2 regions of the Nodosilinea sp. AN01ver1 genome follow, and region 2 is predicted to be linked to the other one. Evidence: riboswitches for the same ligand, from Rfam matches in the RefSeq annotation. Region 2 holds a riboswitch; the other holds the start of a gene.

Region 1 (7,247 bases), on a different contig from region 2:
GATCTAAGTCTCGGTGAATGGCCTCCACGCTCTGATAGCGGTGCCTCACCGAAATTTCCAGCATTTTTTGCAGCACCCCAGCGAAGTGGTCGCTGATATGCACCTGCTCGCGCCACAGCAGTTCCCCCGTGTTGGGGTCGTAGTTGAGATCTTTAGGAGCCTTGCCCGACAGCAGATAAATACAGGTAACGCCCAGGGCATAGATATCGCTGGCGTATACCGGGCGCATGGCCATTTGCTCAGGCGGCGCGTAGCCGGGGGTGCCGATGGCGTAGGCGGTGAGGGCCGTCTGGTCAGAATTGGCGGCCTGGGTCGGGTTGACCTTGTCTTTGACCGCGCCAAAGTCAATTAGCACCAGTTTTTTATCCTGGTCGCGGCGAATGATATTGGCCGGTTTGATGTCGCGGTGAATGACGTGATTGTCGTGGACATACTGCACCATCGACAAAATTTCGCTCAAAAATTGCTTTACCCCCGCCTCGGTAAAGGGGCCGCCGCGCTTGACCTCCTGCTGTAGGGTGAGGCCATTGATGTATTCCTGCACCAGAAAGAACTCTTGCCCGCTTTCAAAATAGTCAAGCAGGCGGGGCAGCTGAGGATGGTTGCCAATCATGCCCAAAATTTTGGCTTCCCGCTTGAACAGGTCGCGGGCCATCTCAAGGATGTGGGGAGCCTCAGCCGACGGACGCAGCTGTTTAATCACGCAGGGGGGTTTGCCCGGCAGCAGCTCATCGCGGGCCAGAAAGGTAGCACCAAAGCCACCCCGACCCAGGGCGCGAATCATTCGATAACGGCCCCGCAGCAGCAGCTCTGCCCCGCAGTTTTGACAATGGCTGAGCGTGGGGGGGTTTTTGGGTTTTGAACAGTCGGGTTGAATGCAGTAGCTCATGCGGCCCAGGATGGTGGATATCTAGACGAGGCCCGAAGACCACGCCTGGGGTTGAGTTAACCAGCAGCGGGGCAGTTTAGATGGGAAGCCACAACACCCACAAAGCAGGAGTTATGAGGGCCGGTCCCATGCGGTATTGCCACATTACCCCAATTGTTCCCTCTTTCAGAGAGGGGTTATAGCATTCACCCACAGGGATATATACTTCCGGCCAAAATAGCGGTGAAATGTAAAAAATCGATGAACCCTTGATCCCCGTACGCCTTTATGGGCCAGTGGGATGTCGGACGGGGTTGCCCCTGGGTAGATGCAATGCCCACGGGGTAGAATGTTTGGGCAATATATCAAGTCCAGCTCAGGATCTGTAGTCTTCTCACCAGCAGAACTCTACTCCTGAACTTGAATGAGATTTACACTACAGCGTTAGCTTTTTTAACGGTCAAACCAGCCCCACCATGCGCATATCTCTCAACTGGCTCAACGAATACGTCACTATCCAGCTTTCTCCCCAAGCGCTAGCCGATGCCCTGACGATGGCAGGCTTTGAGGTAGAAGACATTGAAGATAGACGCACCTGGGCCGATGGTGTGGTGGTCGGTCGAGTGGTAGATCGCACCCCGCACCCCGATGCCGATAAGCTCAGCGTTTGTGTGGTGGATATTGGCCAGGCCGATAGGTCAACTATAGTGTGCGGAGCCGCCAATGTGCGCGCCGATATCTATGTGGCGGTGGCGACGGTGGACACGCATCTGCCGGTGGTCGATCTCACCATTAAACCTCGCAAGCTGCGCGGGGTGCCCTCAGAGGGCATGATCTGCTCCCTGGCCGAGCTGGGCCTGGCGAAGGATTCGGAGGGCATTCATATTTTTGAGGTCGATGGGCTGGAGCTGGGGCAGGATGTACGCCCTCTGCTGGGTCTCGACGACGTTATTTTAGATGTCACCTCCACCGCCAACCGGGCCGATGCCCTGAGTATGGTCGGCATTGCCCGCGAAGTGGCGGCCATTACGGGGGCAACCCTGCGGCTGCCCGTTATCCAACCGCCGACGGTGCCCAAGAGTAAGGCGGCTCCGGCGATCGCGCTGACCGATGAGAAAGCCTGCCCGATCTACATCGGTACGATGCTGGAGAATATTCAGCTGGGGCCGTCTCCCCAGTGGCTGCAGCAGCGCCTGGTGGCGGCGGGCACCCGCCCGATTAATAACGTGGTGGATATCACCAACTACGTGCTGCTGGAGTGGGGGCAACCGCTGCACGCCTTCGATCGCGATCGCCTACCCACTACCGATGCTGGGCTAGCTCTAGGGGTTCGCTACGCCCAGCCCGGCGAAACCCTGGTGACGCTGGACAGCCAAAAGCGCCAGCTGCAGCCCGAAACGCTGCTGATTACCGCCAGCGATCAGCCCGTCGCCCTGGCCGGGGTGATGGGTGGTGAAGCCACCGAAGTCCACGACGGCACCCAGGCCGTTCTGCTAGAGGCCGCCTTTTTTGACGCGGCGGCGATCCGCAAATCGGCCCGCAGTCAGGGGTTGCGCACCGAGGCCTCGGCTCGCTACGAGCGCGGCGTTAACCCGGCTGAGCTGGGGCTGGCCTGCGATCGCGCCCTGCAGCTGCTTCAGGAGCTGGCCGGGGCCACCGTGGTCGCCCAAACGGTAGCTACCACGGCCCTTGGGGCCACGATTCCCGAGCGGGTGCTGACCCTGCGGCTGAGCCGGGTGACTCAGCTGCTGGGTCAGGTGGTCAATTTGGGTCAAGCGCCTCAAGACTTGCCGCCAGGAACGATTCAGCAGCTGCTGGAGACGCTGGGCTGTCAGGTGTTTCCAACCGACAACGCAGGCGTGTGGGCCGTGACGGTGCCCGCCTACCGCTACCGCGATCTGGAGCGCGAGATCGATTTAATTGAAGAGATTGCTCGCCTCTACGGCTACAACCACTTCGCCGACACCCTGCCCCAAAAGGCGGTAGGCGGCTACCTCTCGGTAGAGGCCGCCCTGCGTCGACGGCTGCGGGAGGCCTTTCGGGCGGCGGGGCTGACCGAGCTGCTGCACTACTCGTTGACCAAGCCCACCAGCGATCGCCAGGTCACCCTGGCCAACCCCCTCTTTCCTGAATATTCGGCTCTGCGGCAGGATTTAATTGACGGTCTGATCGAGGCCTACGCCTTTAACCTCAACCAGAGCAACGGCCCCCTCAACGGCTTTGAGATCGGCCACATTTTCTGGCAGGACGAGGCGGGCATTCACGAAGCCGAGGCGGTGGGCGGCATTGTTGGCGGCGACGGGCGATCGAGCCAGTGGCCTACCAGTGGACAAGAGCAGCCCCTCACCTGGTACGAAGCCAAGGGCCGGTTAGACAGCGTATTTCGTCGACTGGGGCTGGCGGTTGACTATCGCCCCGACAGCACCGACCCGCGCTTTCACCCCGGTCGCACCGCATCGCTGTGGGTGCGGGGACGGCTAGAGCTGGGCCGCTTTGGTCAGCTCCACCCCCAGCTGCGCCAGCAGCGTCAGCTGCCCGCTGAGGTGTATGTGTTTCAGCTCAACTGGTCGGCCCTGGAGACCTGCCTGGTGCCAGTGCTGCAAAAGTCGGTCAAGTATGCGGCCTACTCTACCTTTCCGGCCAGCGATCGCGACCTCGCCTTCTATGCCCCTCTAGGGGTAGCGGTAGCCGAGCTGACCAGCGCCATGACCAAAGCCGGAGGCAAACTGCTGGAGTCGGTGGATCTGTTCGACGAGTACCGGGGCACAAGCGTGCCCGAGGGCCAGCGCAGTCTTGCCTTTCGCCTGGTCTATCGCTCCCCAGAGAAAACGCTCACCGACGATGCGGTCGACCCGGTTCACCAAAAAGTGCGCGCCGCCCTAGAAAAGCAGTTCGGCGTCACCCTGCGGAGCTAGACAGCAGGGATTTGCGCCAGATCCGCATTTTGTAAGACGGCATTCTGCCTGACGAACGTTGGCTGGGGCAAACGGTGTTTGCCCCAGATGGCTAGAGATGGACCCACAGGGGGGAATCTACACGGGCAAGACGGTTTCTAGCAGCGTTGTGGCTAAAAACGCAGCGCCAATACCGCAAATTACCAGGCCAGCGCGCTGCACAAAGACGGGGTTCGTGCGCTGGGTCAGCTGTCGGCCAATCCAAAAGGCCGCGATCGCGATCGTCAGCTGAATTGTCGTGAAACCCGCTAAATAGGCCACCAGCGGCATGGTTTGAGCGCCAAAAATGGCCTCACCGTAGGCAAAGCCGTGGAACAGCCCGGCGATCGCCGCCAGTCCGGCAATTACCGCGCTCTGGGGTCGATTTTTGAGCGCCAGCAGCAGGCCAAACCCCAGCACCGAGCCAGCGATCGCCAGTTCCGCCGCCGGTAGCGTGACTTCGGCCAGGTGCAGCCCCGTGCCGACCATAGCCGTCAGCACAAAAACTACGGGGATCGCGATGCCCCAGGCGCTGACCGCCGCCAGTAAACCTAGCGCCACCACAAAAGCCAGGTGGTCAAGCCCAATCACGGGGTGCCCCAGGCCCGACAAAAAGCCCTCGGCAAAGGTGACGGGCACCCGTCCACCCAGCGGGTGGTGGGCCAGACTGGGCAGCGGCAGCAGCAGTAGGGCCGCAATTGCCCCCACAGTGCCACGACCGACCAGATTCGACCGTAAACCAGCCCCGACTGATCTCAGGGCAGCAAAGCAATAATTCATCCGTACCTCGCAGACGAAAGAAGAACGACGAAAAACAGAGATGCGATCGGCGGGCGTTCTGGCTCGGTCGTTTTTGTGTTTAACGGAATATTTCGCCAAATGCAAAAACGACCTCACAGCTGCGGGACAGCGGCAGGCTTACACTGCACTTTCCCCGTTGCCTCCGGTGGCTGATCCCCACCGGAACCGATAGCGCCCAAGCATCATAGCACCGGGGGCAGGCCGTCCTGCCGCAGGTTTATCAATAGTCACCGGAACAGGCCAGCCGGGTTAAGTCGTTAGCGACAAAGCCTTAACGTGATTGCGTTAGCATCAATCCATCTGTATCTCAGTTTGCAATGGTTTCATCGTCTCGTTTGGCTCGGCAAAGAGAGATCGTCGAAGTCGTGCTGAGCCACGGCTGGGACTACATGCGACGGCTGCTGGTAGGGGGCCAAGCCGACGAGCCCGAGCTGCCCCCCCCCGCCGTGCTGCGCAACATTTTGACAGACCTGGGGCCGGTGTACGTCAAGCTGGGTCAGCTCTTGAGCACCCGCCCCGACCTCATGCCCCCGGCCTACATTGAAGAACTCAGCAGCCTCCAGAGCACGGTTCCGGCTGTAGACCCCAAAGAAATCGAAATTCACATTCGCCAGTCCCTGGCGGCTGCTCCGGAGGAGCTGTTTGAGCGGCTGGAGTACCACGCGATCGCGGCGGGTTCGATCGCCCAAACCCACAAGGCTGTACTGAAGGATGGCCGTCAGGTGGCCCTCAAGGTGCAGCGCCCCGGCATTGAGCGCCAGGTCGAGCGCGACATGACGTTAATTCGCGACATTGCTCGACTGGTGTCGGCGACCCAGTTTGGCCAGCGCTACAACGTCGTCGAGCTGGCCGAAGAATTTGCCGACGCCCTCAACGCCGAACTCGACTTCACCACTGAGGCGACCTATACCGATCAGCTGCGGCTCAACCTCTCCAAAAGCGCCTGGTACGACGCTGGCCAGCTGATTGTGCCAGAAATCTACTGGGAACTCACCAACTCCAAAATTATGGCGATGGAGTGGCTGGAGGGTGTCCCCCTGCTCAAGGCCGACCTGCGGGCCGAAGATCTCCACAGCGACAGCGTGGGGCTGCGGGCAAAAGCCACGACACTGCTGTTTCGGGCCTTCTTTAAACAGTATTTTGTCGATGGCTTCTTTCACGCCGACCCTCACCCCGGCAACATTTTTTACCTGGTGGATGGTCGCCTGGCCCTGCTGGACTGCGGCATGATGGGCCACATGGATCCGCGCACCCGCACCACCATGACCGAGATGGTGCTGGCCATTGTCAACTGCGATGCCCAGCGCTGCGCCCAGCTCACGTTGCAGCTGGCCGAACCGCTGAAGCCGGTTAACCTGGCTCGGCTGGAGAGCGACTACACCCGGCTGCTGGGCCGCTACTACGGCCTCAGCCTGGAGCAGATTAACACCGCCGAAATTTTTGGCGAAATTTTGGCGGCGGGCATTCGCAACAACCTGCGCTGGCCCGCCAATGTGGGGCTGTTTACCAAATCGCTGGCCAACCTGGAGGGGGCGGCTCGCCAGTTCAATCCGGGCGTGAACCTGATAGACGAAGTGCGCCCGCTGATGGCCGACTTGTTTCGGCAGCAGCTAGTCGGCGACGATCCACTGCTGGCGCTGCTGCGCACGGGGCTAGAATTTCGCAACCTGTCGCTGAGTTCGCCGCGCCAGGTGGGCTTTTTGCTCGATCGCCTCAGTTCAGAGCAGCTCACCTTCAACCTCAAGATTCAGGGAGTTGACGACCTGCGCCGCAGCCTCGACGAGGCCTCTACGCGGCAGTCGTTTAGCATTGTGGTGGCCGCTTTAATCGTGGGAGCAGCGATCGTGGCCACGGGCCGTCAGTCGCCCCAGGGGCAAATTCTCAGCATTGTTTTATTCGCGGCGGCCAGCTTCTTTGGCCTGTGGCTGTTGTTTAGCATTGTGCGCCCCAGGCGGCGGCGATAGGCGATCGCCCCGGCACAGGCTCAGGCCTTTTGGGCTTTGTACTTGTCTTTGAATAGGGCCTGCTGGGTCTTGTGGTCGACAATGGGGGCCGGGTAGTCACCGCGATCGCGCTCCGCAATCTTCCCCGTCACCAGGGCTCCGGTATCCAGCGATCTGAGTTCGGGCACCCACTGGCGAATGTATTCGGCCTCCGCGTCATACTTCTGGGCCTGGCTGGCCGGGTTGAAAATTCGCAGCGGTTTAGGATCCATGCCGCTGGAGGCGCTCCACTGCCAGCCGCCGTTGTTGGCCGACAGATCGCCATCTACCAGGTGCTGCATAAAATATTTCTCGCCCCACTGCCAGTTGACAATCAGGTCTTTGGTCAAAAAGCTGGCCACAATCATGCGGCAGCGGTTGTGCATCCAGCCGATCTCGTTGAGCTGGCGCATGGCGGCATCCACAATCGGGTAGCCGGTGCGCCCCTCGCACCAGGCGGCAAAGTGGTCTTCGTTGTTGATCCAGGGAAAATCTTTGAGGGGCGCTCGGTAGGGGCCGTCAGCCAGCTCCGGAAAAAAGTACATGACGTGCTGATAAAACTCGCGCCAGGCCAGCTCCTGCTGCCAGGTGCGCACGTTGTCGCGGGTTTCGTCGCTGCGGCAGCGGCTGTAGGCGGCATCGGCGGTGGCCCACACGGTGCGA
Region 2 (7,247 bases):
AGGGTCGTCGCTAGCCAACAGCTGGTCACCCATCACCGCCTGGTAAGCATCGGGGTACTGCTCGATGGCTGTCGCCGTTGGTTCTAGCCGCAGCAGCAGGTAGCCGTCGTACAACTCCAGCTGACTTCCTTCCAGCATTACGGTACCGCCATAGTCCCAGGCAAAACCGTAGAGCGCAAAGTCGCCCAAAATAGCTTCCACCTCTGAGTAGGGAATGCCGACCCCTAGCCCCTCTGGGGTTTGCCAGGCGGGGCCAAAGTCTTTGATCAGCTGAGGCCGAGTTTGGCTAGCATCTTGCCAAACGACCGAAAACTGCTGGTCAGAACCAGGGGTTACGACCGTCCCAGCGGCTGTGGTACCTTCTCCCATGGCAATCGGAGCGTCTTCAAGGGCGGCCTCGCCATAGTAAGCGGCCAAGTCGGCCCTGCTGGTATCGGCGGTCACAGGACCAACCCGCTGCCCCGGAATTACCAGAGTATCGGCAGCGGGTTGAGCGGGCTCGGCCACATCGGCAGGCGGCTCCACTTGGGAATCGGGGGTGGCTGGCAAGCGGCAGCCCGCTAGCGGCAGCAGCAACAGCAGAATTGAGGTTAGAAAACGCGCCACGATTGAAGTGTTACAAGCATAATTTGGAGTTGGTGCGCCTGCGGTGTACCGGGGGCCAGGAGCAGGGATTTTATTAATCCACGTTTTAGGTTGGGCAAAACGGCTAACCGTAAGCAGCCGAGATGGCTATCTCACGAGATTAAAAATCCTTCTTCCTAAGACCTGCGGATATTAGGGCACCAGGTGATGGCTGATCGCAAACCGCAGCAGCTCGGAGCGATTGTTGGTTTCGGTCTTGCGCAGCAGGCTGCTGACGTACTTCTCGACGGTGCGAGGGCTTAAGAACAGGCGATCGCCAATTTGGGCATTCGACAACCCGTCAGACAGCAGCGCTAAAACGTCTTGCTCGCGGGCGGTGAAGCCCGCCACCAGATCTACTGGGGGCGGCGACCAGGAGACCGCCGCTTCTGGAACAGCCTGGGTCAGCACCTCTGAGGGCACATCACTGGTTTGTAGCGCGCGCTGCTGGGCGGTGCTCAGCGCCACCTGCTGAATCCACGCTGACTGAATTAGCTGCGATCGCTCCAGCAAGTTGCGCACAATAGCCCCAATCTCCTGCAGCTCAAAGGGTTTGGGCAGGTATAGATCGCAGCCCAGCTGGTAGCCCTTAATCCGATCCTGAATCTGGTTGTGGGCGGTCAGGAAAATAACCGGCAGCAGTCGAAAGGCCGGAAACTGGCGCACCTTTTGCACCAGGTCGTAGCCGTTGAGCCCAGGCATACCAACGTCGGTAATAATCAGCTGAGGCTGATGGCTAAACACTTGCTGTAGCGCCATTTCACCGTGGCTGGCCATCAGCACGGAGTAGCCCTCAAGCTCTAAATAGTCACACAGCGAAAGGCGAGTGCCTTCGTCGTCTTCCGCAATTAAAATGGTGAGCGGCATGACGTTACACCAGGTCTAAAGCATTGGCAGGTAAAGCTCAACGGCCAACGGCCATGACTTAGACCCTGGCACGCAGCCCGGTTATGCACCCCTGCCTCCATAGCCTAAACGAGAATTTGAGCTACGGGTTTATTTGTTGCTGAAGTTAAACCGCTTAGGAGTGACCGCTCAGCCATTCTTAACAAAGCGTAGGACACGAGCGCTAGCCCAGACGGTAGCCAAAGCCGCGTACGGTTTTGAGATACTGAGGATGACTGGGGTCAACCTCCAGCTTTTCGCGAATCCAGCGAATGTGAACATCTACAGTTTTGTTGTCGCCCATAAAGTCGTGGCCCCATACCTGATCAATAATCTGATCGCGCGACCAAACCCGCCGAGGCTGCCCCATAAAGAGCTCTAAAATTCTAAACTCTTTGGGCGAAAGATTAATTTCTGCACCCTGGAGAAAAACACGGCACTCCTGGGGGTGCAGCGTAATATCTTCAAACTTGAGCACGTTGTCTTTTTCGGCAGTAGCTCTGCCCCGCTGCCGGCGCAGCAGTGCCCGACAGCGGGCCACCAGTTCACGCATGCCAAAGGGCTTGCTGAGATAGTCGTCAGCGCCAATTTCCAGACCTACCACCCGGTCGGTTTCGGTGCCCTTAGCGCTGAGTACCAAAATGGGCACATCAATGCCCTGGTGACGCAGCAGGCGGCACAGATCCAGCCCGTTCATGCCGGGCAGCATCAGGTCGAGCACTACCAGGTTAATTTCGGGGCGATCGGCGCGGCTCGACACTGAGGTGCCCCCCAGCATATCGAGGGCCGTCAGACCGTCTTCGGCCACTAGAATGTCAAACCCCTCTTCGGCCAAGCCCAGGGCCACCGTTTCTCGAATTAGCTCTTCGTCTTCGACCACCAGTACTCGACCTAAGCCAACCCTGAGGTTAGGCTGGGACTGGGCCGCGAGATTTACAGAATTCATAGGGAACGGTTAAAAACTGCTCACTGCAATCATATCAGCCCCTAGAGGGGTGAAATAGCCTGCAAAAGGCTAAACCTTTATAAAGGTAGTCTAACCCCTGACCCCAGCAACCGCTAGACGGCACTCACCTGGAGTTCTATCCACCGCTCACCAACGCCTCGACGGCGGCGGCTTGGGTGGGCAGCGCGGCGGTTAAAACGGTGCAGCCGGTGGCGGTAATCTGTACGTCGTCTTCGATACGAATGCCGCGCACCTGCTGAAAATCCTGCAGTCGTTCCCAATTGACGGTGTTGTTATATCGACCTGACTGCCGGGCCGGGCCTAGAATGCCGGGCACCTGATAAAACCCCGGTTCAATGGTGACTACCATATTGACCGCCAGAGGGCGATCGAGCCGCAGAAACTTCAGGCCAAAGCGATCGCTGCGACTGCGCCCCGGTGCATACCCCGCCACGTCGCCCAGATCTTCCATATCGTGCACATCTAGACCCAGCAGATGCCCTACACCGTGGGGAAAGAACAGGGCGTGGACGTCCTGTTCGACCAGGCTATCGGGGTGGCCCTTTAGCAAACCCAGATCGACCAGCCCTGCGGCCAGGGTGCGGCAGGCGAGCAGATGTAGATCGCGGTACTCGACGCCGGGTTGGGCCGCAGCAATGCAGGCATCGTGGGCGGCCAGCACCACGTCGTAGATATCTCGCTGGGGGGCGGTAAATCGTCCCGACACCGGCCAGGTGCGGGTAATATCTGAGGCCCAGCCGCTGGGGGCTTCGGCCCCGATATCGGCCAGCAGTAGGTCACCGGCAGCCAGGGCATGGTGGTATTGCTCGTTGTGCAGCACCTCGCCGTGGACGGTGACGATGCTGTTGTAGGCGCAGGTCATGCCCTCGGCCACAATCACTTGCTCCATGGCGGCTCGCACCTCGGCTTCGGTGGCGGCTTTGGGTGTGGCAGCCATTCCGGCCCGGTGGGCGGCAACCGACACGGCGGCGGCGCGCTTGATTTGCGCCAGGGCCTCGTCGTCGTGGTGCAGCCGGAGGGCGACCAGGGCTTCTATCAGCGCTTGGCTGCGATCTGAGTCAGATTTGGCCTGGAAGGGTAGTGTTGCAGATTCGGCCCGATAGTGGTCTACCTGGGCGTAGGGGTAGGCCGCTGCGGCCCCAATCTCGGCGGCAATGGCGTCTCGGCTGGGGGTGGGGCCATGCCACAGGGCCGCCTCCGGGGAGGTGTCATCCATAAACAAGGTCAGTCGGCCCCCCTCCAGGTGAATAGCCGCCTTGGCCAGGGGCAGGCCGGCAAAATACAAGAAATGGCTGTTGGCCCGAAAGGGGTAAACATTGGCCGGAAAGTTGCGCGCGACTGCCTGCCCTGACCACAGCAGCACCGGCTGGGGGTGCAGTTCGGCGAGGCGATCGCGGCGCTGCTGAAGCACGCTGGCGAGCGGTAGCGGGGCAGTCTGAAGGGGCATAGACAACCAAAGCCGACGACGTCTTTAGTCTGTCACAAACCGCCTGGCATAGGCACTAGCCCTAGAGCAGCCAGCCCTGGGAATGTCTAAACCTGGCGTTAACTCGGCGGTGCCGACTGTTAACCCCAAATCTCAGCGCGATATTTTAGAATAAATTCAATAATTAATTTTTTGTATATCTCCCGTTCAAAAATCAGTTCAAATGAACTATTGTTGGATCTATAACGGCTAGCCTACTTCAGGTGCAGCGCTATGGCTTCCTTAACAATTCGGCCAGGGTCACGGGTGCGCCTCAAGGGGCAGGATGACCATGTGCCAGACTTTGTGGTTATTCGGTGCGATCGCGATCGCTGCTGGGTGCGCCAGCAAGACTGGGCTCCAGAGGCAGAACTGAACGTTAGCTTCAAGCAGCTGTGGGTTCCCCCCGAGCCCGGCTCTACCCTCCCCGTAGCTTTAGCTAAGCAGGTCAAAGCGGCTGGGCTAGTTGCCGCCCACGGTGACCACCGCGCTGGCGACAATGTGGTCTATATGGCCGCTTACCGTCGCCGCCATGTCCCCCAGGGGCGCTAGCGCAGTTATTAAGTATTGTCGTAGGTCAAGAATTTAGACCGGCTGCACGTATTTCTGCGGCCTAAGTGCTAGTATGCAACTCTGTCGGTTTTAGCGGAGATCAGCCGCTAAAGGAAACGGGGAAAGCGCAGTGAAAATCTGCCACTGTCCCGCAGCTGTGAGCCGGTTTTAGATTTCGAATTTTAGATTTTGGCGGAACGTGAAACCAAAATCCAAAATCGCAAATTCAAAATTGTGTCAGTCAGAATGCCCGCCGATGGATGCCCACGTTTCTTTCCATCTGCGAGGTACAGATGACTGCTTATAAAGTTTTGCTCCCGGGGTGTTGTAGCTCAGGGCCCTTTTTAATTGCGCCTCTAACCCAACCTCCTGCGGGTTAGAGCTATGCGAAGTCATGACAGTGTGTGGCAGGGCTGCTCTGGAAACTGGCAGCCGCTGTTTATTCGCGAGTATTGGTTGCCCATCGGCCACGCCGCCTGGCAGGGTTTTCTAACCCAGGGCCGGGGCATGGTGGTGTGCGAGGTGGCAGGAGCTACCGCGACGGTGGACTGGGGCCGCACCGCTGTAGCCTACACTCTGGGCTTTGTCGCTCAGGCTAGTTTGGTTAGCTACTGGGGCAGCTTGGATCTGGCTGTCGATCAGCAGCTGTCTCTAGACGAAGCCATTGCCACCTACGACCCGACTCAGGACGCCATTTTGCTGCTGCTGGCCGACTCGTCTCCCGCTATTACCTGCCTGCAGGGCTGGGCCGTGCCGCCGCCGGAGTGCTTTCGCCAAATGGGCAATCGCGCCGCCGAGTTTAGCCTGACCCCACAGCCCTAACAGCCCTAAATTTCGCCCGCGCCGAGGCCACAACAATGGCTGGCGCAGTCCATTGACGTATTTTGCCAATTCCTATGACCCAACCCACTCTGTTTGTCTGCGCCCTGTGCAAGTTCCCCGCTGCTGAGACGGGAGACACCACCGGGGGCCAGCACCTGATTGACCAGTTAGCGTCCCAGATCGAAGACGGTACGGTTAATTTACAGCCGGTACGCTGCATGGCCGCCTGCGATCGCGCCTGCAACGCTGCCCTGTCTGCCCCCGGCAAGCTCACCTTCATCTTCAACGACCTGTCGCCCCACCAGGCCGCCCCCGACCTGGCAGAATTTTGCCGCCAGTACGCTGCGGCTGATATGGGTAAGGTGCCCTACGGGCTGCGATCGCCCGTCATCAAAAAATCTACCGCCTACGTTCTTCCTCCCCTGGCGGCTGAGGCAGTGGAAGCTGCTATCGCTCGCTAGTGAATGAATGGATAGGTAGATAAGCAATGAAATCTAAACTCCCCATTCACCCGCCTACCCATCCACCCATCTACCCATTCACAATCTCAAACTCCAGCCCAAACTCCTGGGCCAAATTGCAGGTGTGGTGATCAGTAATATTCGTATCGCTCAGCTCCAGGTTGTAAAAGCTGACGGCGGGGTGCTCAAAGTACGGCCCGCCGTGCCAGGTGCCCACCTCCAGCTTGATGAAGCAATTACCGGGGATGTGAAAGGCACGGATGTCTTGCGGATTGGGCTGCTCTGCTGCCCCCGGCGGCGCTACCCCTATGACCCAGTCTTTGCCCTCCAGCGCTCCCAGGCACTGAGTGCAGCGCCGGTGCTGAGTAATGGTGCGAAACTGCATACCGCGATTCATCAGGGTCATGATGTAGAAGCGGGGAATGCCAGCATCTAGCTTGAGTTGGGCATCGGCAGGGCCAAAGGGAGCTTCGTCAGCGCTGGGGAAGATGACTTGGCCAAAGGGGGCAAAGGACTCTGGGGTAATGGGTTGAGCAGAAAGCTGGTACAGGGTCAGAGGTAAGGCCATTGCAAAACCTCGCTTGGGATGCACAGAAGATAAAAGCGTTGAGCTGGTATCAAGCAACCCGTGCCGTGAGGTTGGTATCACACAGCTGGATGCCGACAGCTACGGCTCTTTCTCCCTTGATAACAGATTCAATTGTAAAGGGTGTAGCAAAGCCATCGGTTGCCGTAACCAAGCCCAACCCTGCCGCCGCGTCGTCGTCACCGAAGAAGGAGGACCACATGATGAGCTGTGACCATACCAGAGCATTAGCCCTGGCCAAAGCAGGGCAGTGGGATGCCGCCCACGAGCTAGTACAGCCCTACGGCGATCGCAACGCCTGCCTGATTCACGCCTACCTACATCGGGTCGAGGGCGACAGCAGCAACGCCCGATACTGGTATCGGCAAGCTGGGGAAACCATGCCAGCTAATACCCTGGAGGAAGAACTGGAGCGCTTAGCTGATGCGATCGCGGACCAGGCGTAAATAGATTCACTGGCCCGGCATTGGGCAGCCCGTGACGATGTCTCCTGCAAATAATCTAGTAAAGACTGGACACTGAGTCGCTGTATGTTTTTGCAAGCCCCGGAAATAATTGACGAGTTAGAAGAAGCCCTGGATCATGATTCAGGGGGTGGCAATGGCGCACGGCGGCTATGGCGTAGAGCCAGCAACCGATACATCACCATCCCGGTCATGGTGGCAGAAATACCCCACATCGTGGCGATCGCAATAGAGCTCGTCAAAATCAACCCGGTGGTTGTATGGCCGATAGCTCGGGTAACAGAACTCAAAATAGACCAGCCCAGCCCCCAGCTAGCCGCACCGCTAATGATTTGAACTAAAACCCACCAGGCCATCCCAGGAATCTGGGTATAAAACACCAGCCCCTGAATACCACCGATTATCAGGCCCCCAACGGCTC

What was found. Region 2 has a riboswitch for cobalamin ahead of ACQ4N7_RS11580 (hypothetical protein). Riboswitches for the same ligand answer to the same signal wherever they lie in the genome.
Region 1: it holds a riboswitch for cobalamin, as region 2 does, so the genes downstream of both, ACQ4N7_RS21320 (HupE/UreJ family protein) here and ACQ4N7_RS11580 (hypothetical protein) in region 2, are expected to answer to the same signal.

Annotation. Positions count from the first base shown of each region.
Region 1 is NZ_JBNXVS010000034.1:3,955-11,201, forward strand. It holds gene ACQ4N7_RS21310 (protein kinase domain-containing protein) at 1-889, opposite strand, end outside; gene pheT (phenylalanine--tRNA ligase subunit beta) at 1,345-3,783, shown strand; gene ACQ4N7_RS21320 (HupE/UreJ family protein) at 3,901-4,509, opposite strand; cobalamin riboswitch at 4,613-4,787, opposite strand; gene ACQ4N7_RS21325 (ABC1 kinase family protein) at 4,920-6,566, shown strand; gene ACQ4N7_RS21330 (FAD-binding domain-containing protein) at 6,587-7,247, opposite strand, start outside.
Region 2 is NZ_JBNXVS010000011.1:130,268-137,514, forward strand. It holds gene ACQ4N7_RS11555 (hypothetical protein) at 1-606, opposite strand, end outside; gene ACQ4N7_RS11560 (response regulator transcription factor) at 778-1,491, opposite strand; gene ACQ4N7_RS11565 (response regulator transcription factor) at 1,694-2,455, opposite strand; gene ACQ4N7_RS11570 (aminopeptidase P family protein) at 2,592-3,923, opposite strand; gene ACQ4N7_RS11575 (hypothetical protein) at 4,176-4,493, shown strand; cobalamin riboswitch at 4,562-4,765, shown strand; gene ACQ4N7_RS11580 (hypothetical protein) at 4,878-5,315, shown strand; gene ACQ4N7_RS11585 (DUF1636 domain-containing protein) at 5,390-5,776, shown strand; gene ACQ4N7_RS11590 (ureidoglycolate lyase) at 5,847-6,344, opposite strand; gene ACQ4N7_RS11595 (hypothetical protein) at 6,566-6,808, shown strand; gene ACQ4N7_RS11600 (hypothetical protein) at 6,943-7,247, opposite strand, start outside.